DNA from 2 places in the Actinoplanes sp. NPDC049802 genome. Region 1 is predicted to be linked to the other one. Evidence: riboswitches for the same ligand, from Rfam matches in the RefSeq annotation. Region 1 holds a riboswitch; the other holds the start of a gene.

The links. Region 1 has a riboswitch for cyclic di-AMP ahead of AB0I88_RS33555 (transglycosylase family protein). Riboswitches for the same ligand answer to the same signal wherever they lie in the genome.
Region 2: another riboswitch for cyclic di-AMP. It lies ahead of AB0I88_RS30435 (NlpC/P60 family protein); the one in region 1 lies ahead of AB0I88_RS33555 (transglycosylase family protein).

Annotation. Positions count from the first base shown of each region.
Region 1 is NZ_JBFAMR010000073.1:21,395-29,274, reverse strand. Features, by position in the region: gene AB0I88_RS33570 (STM4011 family radical SAM protein) at 1-637, shown strand, start outside; gene AB0I88_RS33565 (DUF6745 domain-containing protein) at 1,193-2,335, opposite strand; gene AB0I88_RS33560 (hypothetical protein) at 2,346-2,663, opposite strand; gene AB0I88_RS33555 (transglycosylase family protein) at 2,795-3,313, opposite strand; cyclic di-AMP (ydaO/yuaA leader) riboswitch at 3,354-3,527, opposite strand; gene AB0I88_RS33550 (GNAT family N-acetyltransferase) at 3,756-4,250, shown strand; gene AB0I88_RS33545 (MerR family transcriptional regulator) at 4,300-5,118, shown strand; gene AB0I88_RS33540 (hypothetical protein) at 5,343-6,701, opposite strand; gene AB0I88_RS33535 (TetR/AcrR family transcriptional regulator) at 6,847-7,452, opposite strand; gene AB0I88_RS33530 (CoA transferase) at 7,829-7,880, opposite strand, start outside.
Region 2 is NZ_JBFAMR010000058.1:6,235-14,114, reverse strand. Features, by position in the region: gene AB0I88_RS30445 (epoxide hydrolase family protein) at 1-967, opposite strand, end outside; gene AB0I88_RS30440 (MarR family transcriptional regulator) at 1,021-1,443, shown strand; gene AB0I88_RS30435 (NlpC/P60 family protein) at 1,587-2,573, opposite strand; cyclic di-AMP (ydaO/yuaA leader) riboswitch at 2,591-2,726, opposite strand; gene AB0I88_RS30430 (M56 family metallopeptidase) at 2,849-3,757, opposite strand; gene AB0I88_RS30425 (BlaI/MecI/CopY family transcriptional regulator) at 3,754-4,110, opposite strand; gene AB0I88_RS30420 (cytochrome ubiquinol oxidase subunit I) at 4,184-5,596, shown strand; gene cydB (cytochrome d ubiquinol oxidase subunit II) at 5,609-6,589, shown strand; gene AB0I88_RS30410 (ATP-binding cassette domain-containing protein) at 6,670-7,880, shown strand, end outside.

The sequences.
Region 1 (7,880 bases):
CGCCATGGTGCGCCTGTCCCACCTGCCGCACGTGGCCCGGGTCGCGATCCAGACCAACCTGGCGGCCCGCACCGGCTGGCTGGCCGGGGCCGACCGCCGGGCCGTCGCGCTGTGGGCCACCTATCACCCGGGTGAGGTGACCCGGGACCGGTTCCTGACCCGCTGCGCCGAACTCGGCGACCTCGGCATCCGCTACTCGGTCGGCGTCGTCGGCCTCCCCGCCCACTACGACGAGGCGACGGCGCTGCGCTCGGCGCTGCCGCCCACGGTGTACCTGTGGGTCAATGCCGCCGACGCCCACGTCTACACCGCCGAGGAGGAACGCCGGTGGACCGCCCTCGACCCCCGTTTCGGCGACAGCGTCCGGCCGCACGCGTCGCTGGGCCTGCCCTGCCACGCCGGTGAGACGGCCATCTCGGTGCTCGGCGACGGCACGGTACGCCGCTGCCACTTCATCCAGGAGCCGATCGGCAACCTCTACGACGGCTCGTGGCGTGCGGCCCTACGGCCACGCCCGTGCACCAACTCGCTGTGCGACTGCCATATCGGCTACGTGCACCTCAAACCCCTGCGCCTACGTGATGTCTACGCCGACGGCCTGCTCGAACGCATCCCCGCGGTGTGGCCCCTGTCCTGACCCCTCGACCGACGCCGGCACCGCCTCGCCCGCGTGACAGCCTCGCCCGCGTGACAGCCTCGCCCGCGTGACAGCCTCGCCCGCCGGCACCAGTCCGCCTCCGACGGTTCTCGCTCCACGCGGCCTCAACAGCCCGGCCGGCATCGCCCGCCACCTACGGTGACCGAGTCGGTGGCGCACTCGTGCCCGTATCTCTGGCGCACCACGATGCGTGAGTCGCGGCGGACCTTCGGCGTCAGCGTGATTTCGCACTCGAAGTCGTCGGACAGCAGCGGCGCCGGCAGCGGCGCCTCCTCGGCGAAGCCGAACCCGACGCTGGTGTTTCGCGACGTGGATGTGGCGCCGGTTCTCGGCCTCGTCGATCGATGCGCCAGCAAGTCACCCAGCCGAGGGAACCCGCCACACCGTTGGACCACCCGCACCAGGTGGAGCCAGAAGAGGTTCGACTACTGGGGCCGGAACCATTTCTTCAAATCACCCGGCGCTGCGGGGGCGAGACGCCCGCCGAATCCTCGGCTGCTTCGGTCGCTCCCCGGCTGAGGAACGCTGTTGCGGTCAGGTCTGGATCAAGGGCTGGTACTCGTTCTCGGTCAGGCCGAACGTCCACGCCACGCCCTCGCGAGCCGAGCGGGTCCGGGGTGGGACGCGCAGCCAGTAGACGCGGCTGGTGCCGTCGGGCTCAGGGGTGGAATTGATCACCTCGACCATCGCCAAGGGTTCGTCGCCGGGAAGGTCGAGCCACCACAGTGTGCCGGTCTCGTCGGCGCTCATCCGGCGGGCGCCGGCCTCACGCAGGTAACGCTCGTAGCCGAAGTGCTCCAGCATCACGCGGCGGATCTCGGCGTTCGTCTCCCGGCGGACCCGGTCGACGGTCAGCGACGGCAGCTCGGCCGCCAGGGCGGAGGGGATCGGCATGCCGCGCCAAGCCCACAGACCGTAGCCGTCGGCGAACTCCATGGCCGGGCCCTCGCCACGGTGCATCCGGCCCACGTTGTCCCGGGCCAGGGTGACGGGACGTTGGGTCAGCACGGCGACCCGCTCGAAGGCCCACCACCAGCCGCTGTGCCGTGCCACCCGAGCCAGGCCGGCGAGCCCCGCGCTCAGGCCGGCCTCGGGGCACAACCGTGCCGCGGCCTCGAACGTGCTCAGCCAGGGCCCGTCGTGCTGCCCGTAGACGGCGTCGAGCACCACCGGACCGGCGCCCGGCAGATCGGCGGCGAGGTCCTCACTCAACCGGGACCGCAGCCGCCCCGCGACCATGTCCATCACCAGCGGCCAGGATCTGCGCCCGGCCGCGGCGCTGAGCTGGGCCCATCCATCCGCGCCGAGCGCGGCGAGAGCCGCTTTCCGGGCCGCTGCCCACGGCGCTGTCCGCACCCGGCCGCGCACCGGCCGGCCGGCGCTCTCCCCCGGCGCCCAGCCCTGCCGGCGGAGGCCTGCGTGCGCCTCGGCGAACCACGGTGGCGACTCGGGGCCCGGCTCGGCGCGGCCGGACAGCAGCGCCGCGGCGGCCGCCCCGGAACGCGGCGAGCCGAACCAGTGGATCCGCTCGGGTGGCGGGGCGCCGGCGAGACGGTAGGCCTCCCTGACGCCCTCCTCGGCCGCCGCCCGGTCGGCCGGGCCGGTCTCCGTCGCCGTTGCCAGCCACTGGTCCTCGATGGCCGCGGCCATCGATTCCTGCGCGTGGGTCAGTCGCACCGCCGCCCCCTCAGTCCGCGACCGGCCGGAAAGCGCCCGGAATGTACTCCCGCTGGCGCACCACCCGGTAGCACCCGGCCGGGAGCGGGATCGGGCCGTGCTCCTCGTGGGTGACCCGGCCGTGCGCCGGGACCTCGAGGAACATCCGCTCCGGGTCGTCGAGGTCGGCCAGCAGCTGGAGACCCGGCCCACCGACCACATGCGCGTGACCGGTCGCCTCGCCGCGGGCCAGCACCATCCGCCCGCGCCGGTCACGTGGCACCGGCGCACAGGCCGGCACGTCGCCCTCCGGCACCGGGATGATCAGCACATCGCCCTGACGATACATCGGGCCTCCTCAGCAGCACTTTCTCTGTCGCGAAGGACGCTACCGAGGGGGTACGACACTTTTCGGCGAGCCGGGTTCCCGGTGGCACGGGGCGTCTCACGGGCGTCCCGTGCCACCGGGGCACCGTGAAATCAGAGGCGGATCCGCTGGCCGGTGAAGATGAGGCCGGGGCTGGGGATGCGGTCCTTGTTGAGGGCGTAGAGCGTACGCCAACCGCCCTTGATCTTGAATTTGCGGGCGATCGAGGCGAGCGTGTCGCCGGAGCGGACCACGTAGATCTTGCCGCTCGGCTTCTTGACTGCGGGCTTCTTGGCGGCGGGCTTCCTCGTGCTGGTCTTCTTGTAGACGCCGGGCTTCTTTCCGCAGGTGGGCCATGGGCTCAGGCCGCGCTTCCGGTAGAGCTTCTCGGCGATCGCGATCTGTTCGGCCTTGCTGGCCTTGTCGGCGGTCGGCGCGTACTTGCCGCCGCCGTTCGCCTTCCACGTGCTGCGGCTGAACTGCAGGCCGCCGTAATACCCGTTTCCGGTGTTGATGTGCCACCTGCCGCCGGACTCGCACTTGGCGAGAACGTCCCAGTTGACCTGGCGGGCCGCCTGGGCCGGGGTCGCCGGGGCGAGCAGAAGGCCGGCTCCGGTCACACCGGCGGTCACCAGACCGAGGGCAAGGCGCGTTCGTCTACCGATCCGAGACATGGATTTTCCTCCACGCCTACGAGGTGAGCTGTCGGGTTCGGGCAGAGTGGCCCGGCCGTTTCACACACGGCTTCACCCCGAGGCGCGCACGGCGCGCCGGAAATCGTGGGTCCCCCGCTCCTGCCGTCGATTCGTGTCTGTGAACGGTGGCAGGATTCGGCGGTCCGTCCACAGTGCCCGCCGTACGCGGGACGGCCCGACGGTAACCACGGTGAATGGATGAATGCCAAGTCTCACGCCGGGGATAGTGACGTTCTTCTCAGTATTCGCCCGATTTGATCTTGTTTTCGCCCAGGAATAACCGGCACGGGGGTTATTCCTGTTTAGAGCGGCTTTTCGTCCCACATCAGGACCCCTGCCGGCGGGCGCGCCATCTCCGGCCCGGGGCAGAATCGAGATCATGGAACCACCCGAGATGATCAATGCCGGGGACCTCGTTCTCAAACGCTGGGAGCCGGAGTGGGCCGCGGAACTGGCGGTCGCCGTCCAGGAGTCGTTGCCCGAGTTGAGGCCTTGGCTGCCGTTCGCGAACGAGGACTACGGCATCGAACAGGCTCGCGACTTCATCGCCCGGAACTTCGACGGCGACGACTTCAACTACGCGATCTTCACGACGGTCGGGGAGCTGATCGGATCGATCGGCCTGATGACCCGGATGGGGCCGGACATCCTGGAGGTCGGCTACTGGATTCGTACGCCGTACGCCGGCCGCGGCCACACAACCGCCGCCGTTCGGGTGATCACCCGTGTGGCCCTGACCCTGCCCGGCATCGAGCGGGTGGCGATCCGCCACCATCCGGCCAACGCCGGGTCGGCCGCGGTCGCCGCCAAGGCCGGTTTCGCCGAGACCGGCCGCGACGGCGACGACGTCATCCGGGAGTACCGCGGCGCTTGACTCTCCTGTCAGGGGAGACTCGATCCTCGGTGAGGAACGGAGGAACCACATGGACGATCTGATCCCGATCGGGCGCTTTTCCCTGATGAGCCGGCTGTCGATCAAGGCGCTGCGCTTCTACGACGAGCAGGGCCTGCTGACCCCGGCCTGGGTCGACCCGTCGTCCGGCTACCGCTACTACCGGCGAGCGCAGGCCGGCCAGGCCGAGGCGATCCGGGTACTGCGCCAGATCGACATGCCGATCGGGGAGATCCACGATCTGCTGTCGTCCAAGGACCCGGAGATCATCGGCAAGCGCCTGCAGGATCACCGGGAACGGCTACGGGCCCGGCTCGACGAGCAGGAGCGCATGCTGCGGTTCCTCGAACGACTCATCGATCAAGGAGGATTTACCATGCCATACCAGGTGACGGCCAAACAGATCGACACCCGTGCGGTGGCGGCCCTGCGCCTGCACACCAGTCTCACCGCGATCGGCGCCGACATGGCCCGCGGCTTCGGCACCCTGGTCAGCGCCATCGGCACGGCCGGCGCCTCGCCCACCGGAGCGCCGTTCGTCATCTACCACAACGTCATCGACGAGCGGATCCCCGGCGACATCGAGATCTGCATCCCGGTCCCGGCGGGCACCCGGTTCCCGGACGGCCCGGTCGTCTTCCGTGAGGTCCCGGGCGGGCCGGCGGCGACCACCGTCCACCGGGGGCCGTACCAGGAGATCTCCCCCGCCTACCATGGGGTCTTCGCGTGGATCGAGGACGAGGGCCGTAAGCCGTCCGGGCCGCCGTGCGAGGTCTACCTCAACGATCCGCAGACCGTCGCGCCGGAGGATCTGCTCACCGAGGTCCAGTTCCCGATCGACCGTCTCTGATTCCACGGCGCGGGGATCCAGGCCGATGACGACCCGGATCCCTGTCGGTGCCCCAATAGGCCATAGCTTGGCCCGGCTGCCCTTCCCGGACCAGGCTCGCGGGGGCACGGCGTGACGGCCGGCCCACCCGCCCGATCCGGCCACGCCCACGAAGCCGGGCCACGCCCGCGAAGCCGGGCCACGCCCTCCAAGCCGGGCCACGCCCTCCAAGCCGGGCCACTGGCTCAAAGACGAGCTGTGACCGCAGAGCCGTTGGTCCGCGGCGCGGGGACGAGACGGTCACGGTGGCTCGTGGAGGTGGCCCGGCCCTCGACCGCCTGGAAGCCGCACGACGTCAGCGTGTGCGGGCGCAGCAGCATCGACGTGGGCACCGGGGCGATCTCCCGCCAGGCGAAACACTCCCGGATGATCTGGGCGTTCTCGCCACCGGTGATCTCCCGGTCGGCTTCGAGGATGGCGCGGAGCATGCCGTGGTAGGTCAGGAAGTCGGGAGAGATGCTGCCCCAGGTGACGGCCAGCAGCCGGCCCAGGTAGTCACGGGCCCGCAACAGCGAGTCCTTGAACGCGCCCTCGTTGCCGGTGTAGGCGGCCGTGAACTCGGCCTGGATCTCGTCGAGGTCCTGTGCCGTGCCGGGCAGGTTCGTCGACCGGATCCGCAGGTCGTCGTTGATCAGCTTCTTGGCGACCAGGTCGTGCTGGAACACCTCGACCATGGTGTCGAAGATCGCGCCGGTCAGCGGCAGCGAACGGTCGTGCGGCTCGTCGCCGATGTCCGACATCCGCATGCCGTTGAAGGCGACCCGGATCTCCCGGCTGTCCGACAGCTCCCCCACCCGGTCCAGGCCGTTGATGGTGAGCAGGTTGCCCTTCGTCGCCTCGAGCAGGTGATCGACGAGCGAGTGGAAGTGCAGTGACGCCACGATCGCCACCAGGTCACCGGCCGACTCGTGCATGCCGCCGTAGTCGATGCCCTCGTCGAACGGGCTGGCCGGCACACCGACCTCGGCGAAGATGATGCTGTGCCCCAGCTCGTGGGCGAGCACGTCGAAATTCTCACAGAACGGCCGGGTGTGGTCGATCGTCCCGTTCGGTGACCGGCCGAACCCGAATTCGAGGAACCCGTACCCCGACTGCGCATTGTTCCACTCGATCAACGGAATCAGTTCCAGCCGATCGAAATCGGACTCGAAATGCCAATGAATGGTGTGCCCGAAATAGTCCTCCCAGATGTCCAGGACCCGGCGCACGGTCGCGTACATCGTCGCCGCCGAGAATTCCCGGCTCGCCGGATCCAGGTGATCGAAATGCCCGTCGCCGTTGGGCTGAATCGGGGGGCGCGCGTCACCCCGGAACGGTGGCCGGAAGAAATTGTTGTAGGGCAGTTTGCCGATGGCGTCGATCACGAACATCCGGTCGTCGCCCGGTCCGGGCCGCATGACGGACGGTTCGACCGAGACGACCACCGGCTCGGGCTCCGGGAAGAGCGGCCCCGATCCGTCCGCTTTCTGAAGGAATCGGGGTTGCGGAAAGATCCGGAATCGGGTGCCGACATCCGCGAGCCTGCGATCCAGTTCCAAAGACATGAGAGCCTCCGGCCGCCGTTGATTTTCTGAGAGCCTCCAGCGGATTCCTCAGCAGCGGCAAAGTCAACGCACCTGTCCAAGAACCATCCGAAAGACGCGGTGCCCGGCTGTTCCCGGGCCGACGCCCGACGCGACGGGGCGTGGGTCAGCCCACGCCACCCAGCACTCTGAGCAATGCCCCGGTGAGATGTTCGGCAGCCTCCTCGGCGCTCCAGCCGAGTGTCCGGGTCAGGTCCACGACCACCCGCTCATCGAAGATCGTCACCCACATCAGCACCGCGAACCGCACGTCCTGCCGCGGCACACCGCCCGACTCGATGGCCGCCTCCACCAGCCGGGCGAGCCGTTCGTACAGTCCGCCGACGAACGAGTCCTCGGCCCCACGCCGCGCCAGCACACCCCGCGGTGACCGAATGTGCACAGCCGCCGCACCCCATCGCGACGCCTGCGCCACCCATTCCCGGCAGACCGCGCGCACGCCGTCCAGCGGATCCGTGGCCTCCGGCAGACGGTCGAAGGCCTCCAGCAGATCCGCGATCAACTCGGCGAAGAACGCGTCGACCGCGCTCGCCGTATCGGAGAAGTTCCGGTAGGCGGTCGCCGTCGAGACCCCGGCCAGCCCGGCCGCCTCCGCCAGCGAGAATCCCGGCCCGCGCTCGGCCAGCAACTCACCCACCGCGGCCAGCAGCGCCGCACGCCGCAATCGCGCGTCCCCGCGGCGTGGCCGCTCCCGAGCATCCGCCGCCGACATGCCGAAATCCTAAAGACCGAACCCGTTCCCGGTACGGGCACACCTCCCACAAACGCGACGCCACCGTCCCGCCGAGCCCCGCGAGGCCACTGCCACGCAAGGCCGCAACGCGCCCTACGGCGCGAGTGGGGGGTCACCCGAACACGGCCTCCGGCCGGCCGTGCGCGCCGCCTCACACCCGCCGGAACAGCACCAACAACCAGCAGGAACTCCGGCCGGCCGTGAGCGCCGCGCACGCCCGCCGGAACAGCACCAGCAGCCGGCTGGAACCCTCGGCCGGCCGTGAGCGCCGCCTCACGGCCGGCCGACAGGGTGCTGACGGCCGGCCGTACAAGACCGGTCGCTGAGCGGACCGTCGACCACGGTCGTGTGATGGTCAGTGGGGAAACATGGCGGGCGCCAGGCCGTAGCGGGGTGGCAGGTCGGGC
Region 2 (7,880 bases), on a different contig from region 1:
TCCAGTGGCGGATGTCGTGGCGTTGCTCGGCGAGCGGGCGCACGGACTGGACGATGTCGCCGGGCAACACGGCCACTCCCAGCGGGACCGGGCAGGGTGGCTGCGGCACGCCTGGTCCGCTCTCCTTGACGATGCGGGCGGCCGACCCGGCGGTGCGGAAGAACCAGTGGTGGGCGATGTCGGCGACGATGCGGTCGTCGGGCACCGGGGTGGCGGGGTCGGCCCAGGTGTCGAACTTCTCCCCCATGAAGGCGAGCAGCCCTGCCGGTGAGTCGTTCAGGGCGTAGGCGGGCGTCTGCGGGGTGGCGGCGAATAGGATCTGGTGCGGATGCCGGTTGGCGGCCAGCCGCATGGTCTTGGCGAGCCGGTCCTGATCGTCGGGGCCCAGTCCCTCCGCCGAACCGGGGGTGGGCAGGTAGTTGACGTGCACGCCGACGACCCGGTCGGGGGCGACCCCGGCGACGGCCTGGGAGATCCCCGAGCCCCAGTCGCCGCCCTGGGCGCCGAAGCACTGGTAGCCGAGGCGGGACATCAGCTCGGCCCACGCCTCGGCGACCCGGCGCACGCCCCAGGGACGGGTGGTGGGGCCGGAGAGGCCGAAGCCGGGTATGGCCGGGACGACGACGTGGAAATGCTCGCTGAGCGGCCGGATGACGTCGAGGAACTCGACCGTGGAGCCGGGCCACCCGTGGGTGAGCAGCAGGGGCAGGGCACCGGGATCGGCGGAGCGCACGTGGAAGAAATGCACCCGGTCGCCGCCGATCTCGGTGACCTGCTGAGGGATGGCGTTGATCTCGGCCTCGTGGGCGCGCCAGCCGAACCTCAGCCAGTGGTCGGCGAGGGCCCGGACCCGGGCGAGCGGGATGCCGTAGCCGGCCGGCGCGTCGTCGGGCCACCGGGTGCGGGTGAGGCGGTCGGTGAGGTCGTCGATCTCGGATTGGGCGATGCGAAGGGTTGAGTCGTTCATGCGCCTAACGTTAGACTCTCTAACGTTAGGAGGTCCAATGTTACGCTCACCACATGGAAGAGCTGCCAAGCTGGGTTCTGAGTCAGGTCTCGGCGCAGGGACACCGGATCATCGTCGAGAAGTTCGGGTCGGTCGGGGCGCGTGGCTATCACTACCGGTTGCTGCGTTCGCTGGTCACCGACGGACCGGCCAGTCAGGCGGCGCTCGGTCGGCGCACCGGGATCTACCTGAGCGATCTGGTCGGCGCGCTCAACGAGCTGGAGTCGGAGGGCTATGTGCGGCGTTCACCCGACCCGGCGGACCGGCGGCGCAACGTCGTCGGCCTCACCGACCGGGGCCGGGCGCGGGCGGAGGAGCTGTCGGAGCGAGCGCACGCCGTCCAGGAGGAGCTGCTGGCGCCACTGTCCGGTCCGGAGCGGGAGCAGTTCACCGGGCTGCTGCGACGGCTGCTGGAGCATCACCGATCGGGCGGGTGACGGGCCGGTCAAGCCCGGCGGGCGCGTCACGGCCTGGCCGGTCCGGGCAGGCCGCGGGTCTTCCACGGCGGTTCGCGAAGGCGTACGAGATCAAAAGAAAGACCGCCGGCGCAGAACGACGGCGGTCTTTCCCGGAGGGTTTTCTAGCCTGGCCGGCGATAGCCGGCGATGGGCCCTCGATCGATGGTGGCCATCCGCACGTGGTCGCCCGTGTGCGGAGCGTGCACCACCTTGCCGCCGCCGATATAGATGGCGACATGGTGCACGTCGGAGTAGTAGAAGACGAGGTCACCCGGCTTCAACTCGCTCCGGCTCACCGGTGTGGTCGAGCCCCACTGGTCCTTCGTGTAGTGCTCGAGGTGCACGCCGACGGCTTTCCACGCCTCCTTCGTCAGGCCCGAGCAGTCGTAACTGTTCGGTCCTTCGGAGCCGAAGACGTAGGGCTTGCCGATCAGGTCACATGCCTTCTGAGCTGCGCGGCCACCCTTGTCGTTGGTGTAGGTGACCGGGCACGGACCGGTGCGCAGCGGGCCGTCGTCCACGTTCGCGTTGCCGTAGGCCTGGATCCGGAGCTTCTGGAGCTTCGTGATCTCCTTCTCGATCGCCGTCTTCTTCGTCGCGAGGTCCGCGTCACGCGCGGCGATCTCGGACTCGAGCTGGTCGACCTTGGCCTTGTCGGCGGCGTATTTGTCGCGGAGCTTCGCGACGTTGGCGATCGAGGCTTCCTGGTTGCGGGCGAGCTGGTCGAGCAGCGTGAGCTTCTCCACCAGGCCGTCCGGGTCGCCGCTCAGCAGAGCGTTGAAACCGCCGGGCGGCCCCTGCATGTAGGCGTCGACCGCCAGCCCGCGCACCTGGCTCATCGCGACATCCACCTGAAGCTGCAGCGGCGTCAGCGTCTTCGCCAACTGCTTCTGCTGCTTCCGGAGCTTGATCAGCTTCGTGTGGTTGGCGTTGTAGTCCTCGATGACGGGTTCGAGCTTGTTCCACTCCTCGTCGATCTGATCCTCGACGCTGGACGGCGAGGGAGTGGCGTTGGCCGCCACCGGGCCCGTGACCACGAGGCCGGCCGCGGCGAGCGCGCAAACGAGGATGCGCAGCAGGCCGGCGCGACGCGCGCCATTGCGTTTCACGTTGTGTGCGTCGTCCTTTCTTCCCACTCAGCCGCCGACCGGGTTAGCTGACGGGTTCGGGCGGGAAGCATGCCCGGCCGCGCGTGGTGCCACGGCTTCACCCCACTGACCTGGGTCCCCGGTTCGCCTGTCGCGATTGGGCGGTGGTTCGCCAGATCGGCCGGATGGACGATGGGGGGCTGCCGAACCGGGGACCACCGTACTCGGATCATGCCGGCAAATGAAGGTCGCACAGGCCGCCAAACTGTACGCACAGTTAGCAATACGGACGGTTACTAGAATGGCCAGGTATTCAGCGCACGGCCCAGCCACGGCACGACGAGGATCACCGTGGGTAGCACCAGCAGGGCAGTCGCCACGGCCGTCCCGGCCACCGCGAGAGTGGTCGAGCCACGGTCCGGGCCGTCCAGCCGGGCCAGTCGCCGCCGCCGCGATTCACCCTCCGGGTCGGCGGTCACCTCCTCCGCCAGGGGGACGGCGTCGGCGAGACGAGCCAGCGCGGCCCGCAGCGGCGCAGGCCCGGTGCGGCGCCTCGCGGCATCGTCGGCCACCATCTCCAACAGCAGGTGTACGGCGTCGAGCGGCACCTTCGACCGCAGCGGCCCCGGCACAGCCCGGTAGAAGGCCGTGAACGACTCCATCACCAACTCGTGCTTGTGCCGCAGGTGTGCGCGCTCGTGAGCGAGGACGGCATCGATCTGATCCCTGTCGAGCACGTCGAGCACGCCGTCGCTGAGTACCACCCGGGGGTTCCGGCCGGGGACGCAGTAGGCGAGCGGCAGCGGCGCCTCGAGCACCCGCACCTCGCCCCCGCCCAGGCCCTCATGACGCTCCACCCGATCGAGGAGGTCGACGACCATGCGATGCCGATCGCGCCGGGCGCGGGCCCGGGAGGTCACCCTGACGAGCGAGACGACCAGCCGGATCACGATGATCGCGGCCACCGCCAACGAGAGAAGCAACGCGGCGACGGTCTCCGGATGCCGGGCACCGGCCGCGCGGACCAGTTCCTCCGGGGCGGCGAGCACGACGCCGAGGGCGCAGAGCACGGCGGTCAGGGTGAGCGACTGCCACAGCAGCACCCCGGCGACCGGGGCGCGGTCCGCCCACCGGGCGCCGGCCAGCAGCTTCGGCACGGCCAGCGACAGTGTCAGTCCGAGGGCGCCGAGCAGGAGGGCGGTCACCGCTCGATGTTACGGGCGGCCTTCTCGATGGCCGCTTTCAGCGCTTCCGGTGGCAACTGCCCGACGAAGTAGGCGAGAGCGGCGTCCCGGTCCGGGGTGGCGCTCAGCGCGTCCAGCATCACTCCGGCGGTCATCTCCTCGCGGGTCTGCGCCGGGGCGTAACGGTAGGCGCGGTCCGCTCGCTGCTGGACGACCAGTCCCTTCTTGGCGAGCCGGTCGAGGACGGTCATCACCGTCGTATACGCCAGGTCGCGGTCACGGCTGAGCAACTCGTGCACCTGCCTGACGGTGAGCGGCTCACGCGCGTCCCACAGTTTCGCCATGACCTCGCGTTCGAGGTCGTTTCTTGCCATGTGACCCAGTCTACTGCACAGCGTCGTACTACAGGTCGTAGTATCTACTACGAATCGTCGTAGAGGGGTTGCCATGGACGTTCTCGACCTGACTCGATTGCAGTTCGCGGTCGTGACGATCTACCACTACCTGTTCGTGCCGGTGTCGATCTGCCTGTCCGCCACCGCGGCCGGCTTCCACCTGGCCTGGCTGCGCACGGGTGACCGCAAACACCTCGACCTCACGAAATTCGTCGGCAAGCTGCTGATCGTCACCTTCGCGGTCGGCGTCGTCACCGGGCTCGTGCAGGAGTTCCAGTTCGGGCTCGGCTGGAGTTCGTTCGCCCGCTTCTACGGCGACGTCTTCGGGCCGACCCTGGCCATCGAGGGGATGCTGGCGTTCTTCCTCGAGGCCACATTCCTCGCGTTGTGGTATTTCGGGTGGGACCGTCTGCCCCGCCGGCTGCACGCCGCCACCATCGTGGTCGTCGCCGTCGGCACCCTGCTGTCGGCGTACATCATTCTGGCCGCCAACTCGTTCATGCAGAACCCGGTGGCGTACCGGCTCGACCCGGAGACCGGGCGGGCCGTGCTCACCAGTTTCACCGAGCTGATGACCAACGAGGTGGTGCTGGCCGCGTTCCCGCACACGATGGGCGGCGCCGCCATGGCCGGCGGCGGGCTTCTGATGGCCATCGGGATCCGGCGCGCCGCCGCCGACCCCGCCTTCCGGTCACTCTCCCGGGTCGGTGCCTGGACCATGCTGATCGGCGGGGCGGTCACCGCGATCAGCGGCGACCACCTCGGCAAGGTGATGACCGCCGTGCAGCCGATGAAGATGGCCGCCGCCGAAGCCCTCTACGAGACCACCGGCGCCGCACCGTTCTCCGTCTTCGCGATCGGCGAACTGGGCCACGACCGGCCGTTCTTCAGCATCGAGATCCCCGGCCTGCTGTCGTTCCTCGGCACCGGCTCCTTCGACGGGACCGTGCAGGGCATCGACGACCTCCAGGCGGCGTATGCCGCCCAGTACGGTCCGGGCAGCTACGTGCCGATGATCCCGGTCGCATTCTGGACCTTCCGCCTCATGATCGGCGTCGGCGTCCTGGCCATGGCGCTCGCCGCCTACCACCTGTGGTCCACCTGGGAGACCACCCGGCGGTTCCCGCCGCTCCCCGCGTTCCTGCGACCCGGTCAGGGCACACCATCCGTGCTGCGCCGGTTCGTGTTGCTCGCCCCGGTGCTGCCGGCCGCCGCCAACACCTTGGGGTGGATCTTCACCGAGACCGCCCGGCAACCATGGCTCGCGTTCGGCATCTCCACCGTGGCCGAGGGCGTCTCCCCCGGCCTGACCAGCGCCGAGGTGATCGCCTCCCTGGCCGGTTTCACCGTGGTCTACGGACTGCTCGCCGTCGCCTGGTGCCGCCTCGTCGTCCACCTCTCCCGCCAGCCACTCACCCCGGTCGCTTCCGAGAAGGAAGAACCCGAGCCGGTTCCCGCCTACTAGGAGCCACCTTCCATGATCACGTTCTGGTTCGCGGTTCTCGTCCTCGCCTGGGTGCTCTACTTCGTCCTCGAAGGCTTCGACTTCGGTGTCGGCATCCTCTCCCCGGTCCTCGGCCGCGACGAACACGAGCGCGGCGCCGCCGTCCGTACGATCGGCCCGTTCTGGGACGGCAACGAGGTCTGGCTGGTCGCCGCGGTCGGCGTCACCTTCGCCGCCTTCCCCGGCTGGTACGCCGCCCTGATGTCCGCCCTCTACCTGCCGATGGTCGCCGTCCTGCTGCTCCTGGCGGTTCGCGGCGTCACCCTGGAATTCCGCGGCAAACACGCCTCCCCGTCGTGGCGCCGCCGCTGCGACCTGCTCCTGGCCGCGAGCTCGGCAGGCATCGTCCTGCTCTGGGGCGCGGTCCTCGGCGTCCTCGTCGACGGTCTCGCTCTCGGCGCCGACGGCGAGGTCGCCGGCGCCGGCCTCGGCCGCAGCCTCGGCCCCCTGCTCAGTCCCGCCGCCGGCCTCGGCGCGCTCGCCGCGCTCCTCGCGGCGATCCTGCTGGGCGCGACGTTCCTCGCGCTGCGCACCACCGGCCCGGTGCGCCGCCGGGCACGCGACGTCGCGCGCCACACCGGCACCGTCGGCGCGGTCATCCTTCTCCTCACCGGCATCGGTACGGGCAGCAGGCTCACCCTGGCGGCCGCGGCGATGGTGTTCGTCGCCGGCCTGCAGGCGAGGCGCCTCCGCGAGGGCACCGCCTTCACCACCGTCGCCCTGGCCGTCGCGGGCGCGGTCGTCGCCGTCTTCACCGTCCACGGCCCGGTGGTCCTGCGCAGCACCCTCGACCCGGCCTGGTCCCTGACCCGCACGTCGGCTGCCGCCGGACCCGAGGCACTTCGGCTGCTCACCGTCGTCGGCGTGATCATCCTGCCCGGTGTGCTGGTCTACCAGGCCTGGTCCTACTGGGTCTTCCGCCGCCGCGTCGCCAGCGAGCGGATCGCCTCGTGAAGGCGGCCCGCCCTCTCACCCCTGCTGCCGGGCGCCGCCGATCGGCAACGGGGCCGCGTGCCGAACCCACCCGATCCGTCATGAGAACCGGAGACGGTGAGGCCGGACGGCAGGACGCGAAATCCGGCCCGCAGTCGCATTCAGACCCGGAACCGGCGGCCGGGCCCGGCCCGGTGAGTGCCCCGGCCGTGCACCGGGTCTCCCGTGGGCCGATCGACCCACGCCTGCTGCGCCACGCACGGACCAGCCGCACCGGGATCGCATTGCTCGCCGTCATCGGCACCGGTCAGGCCGCGGCCACGATCGCCATCGCGGTCGCCCTCTGCGGGATCGTGACCGGCCTCGCCGACCGTTCCGTGCCGGCCTTCCCCGGAGCGCTCACCGGGACGGCCGCGATCCTGCTGCTGGCCGCCGCCTTCACGGCACGCGCCGGGCTGGCCTGGGCGGAGCAGGTGGTCGCCCAGCGCACCGCCGCCAAGGTCACCGACGAGCTCCGCCGCTCCCTGCTGGACCGGGTGATCGGCCGCGGTCCCGCGTGGGTCGCCGCCTACGGCTCCGGACGCCTCACCACCGTCCTGGGCGCCGGCCTCGACGCCCTGCGGCCATGGTTCTCCGGCTATCTGCCGGCGCTCGTCCTCGGTGTCGTCCTGCCCCCGCTCGTCGTCGTGATCATGGTGGCGGTGGATCCCACCTCAGCGGTGATCGCCCTGCTCACGCTCCCGCTGCTGCCGATCCTGGGTGCGCTGATCGGCTGGGCCACCAAGACCCGCGCCGAGCGGCGGTGGGCCGCCGACGCACGCCTGGCGGGCCACTTCCTCGACGTCGTGCGCGGCCTCACGACCCTCAAGATGTACGGGCGCGCCGAACGTCAGATCGACGTCATCGCCGATCTGACCGACCGCCACCGGGCGGCGACCATGCGGGTGCTGCGGGTCGCGTTCCTCTCCTCGACCGCGCTGGACCTGGTCGGCACCCTCGCGGTCGGCCTGATCGCGGTCCAGGCCGGGCTTCGCGTGGCCGGCGGCGGCATGGACCTCGGCCCGGCGCTCCTGGTGATCCTCCTGGCGCCGGAGGCCTACCGCCCGCTACGCGAGGTGGCCGCCCGCTACCACGCCTCCACCGACGCGGGCGCGGTCATCGCCGACGTCGACGAAATCCTCAGCTCGCCTACCGGGCAGGTTCGGACGAGCCCACCGGCCGCACCCGGGCCGCCACTGACCGGCGATCCCAGCCGCGCCGGCACGCCGGACAGGCACCCGCACCCCGCCGCCCACATCGAGACCCCCGCCGA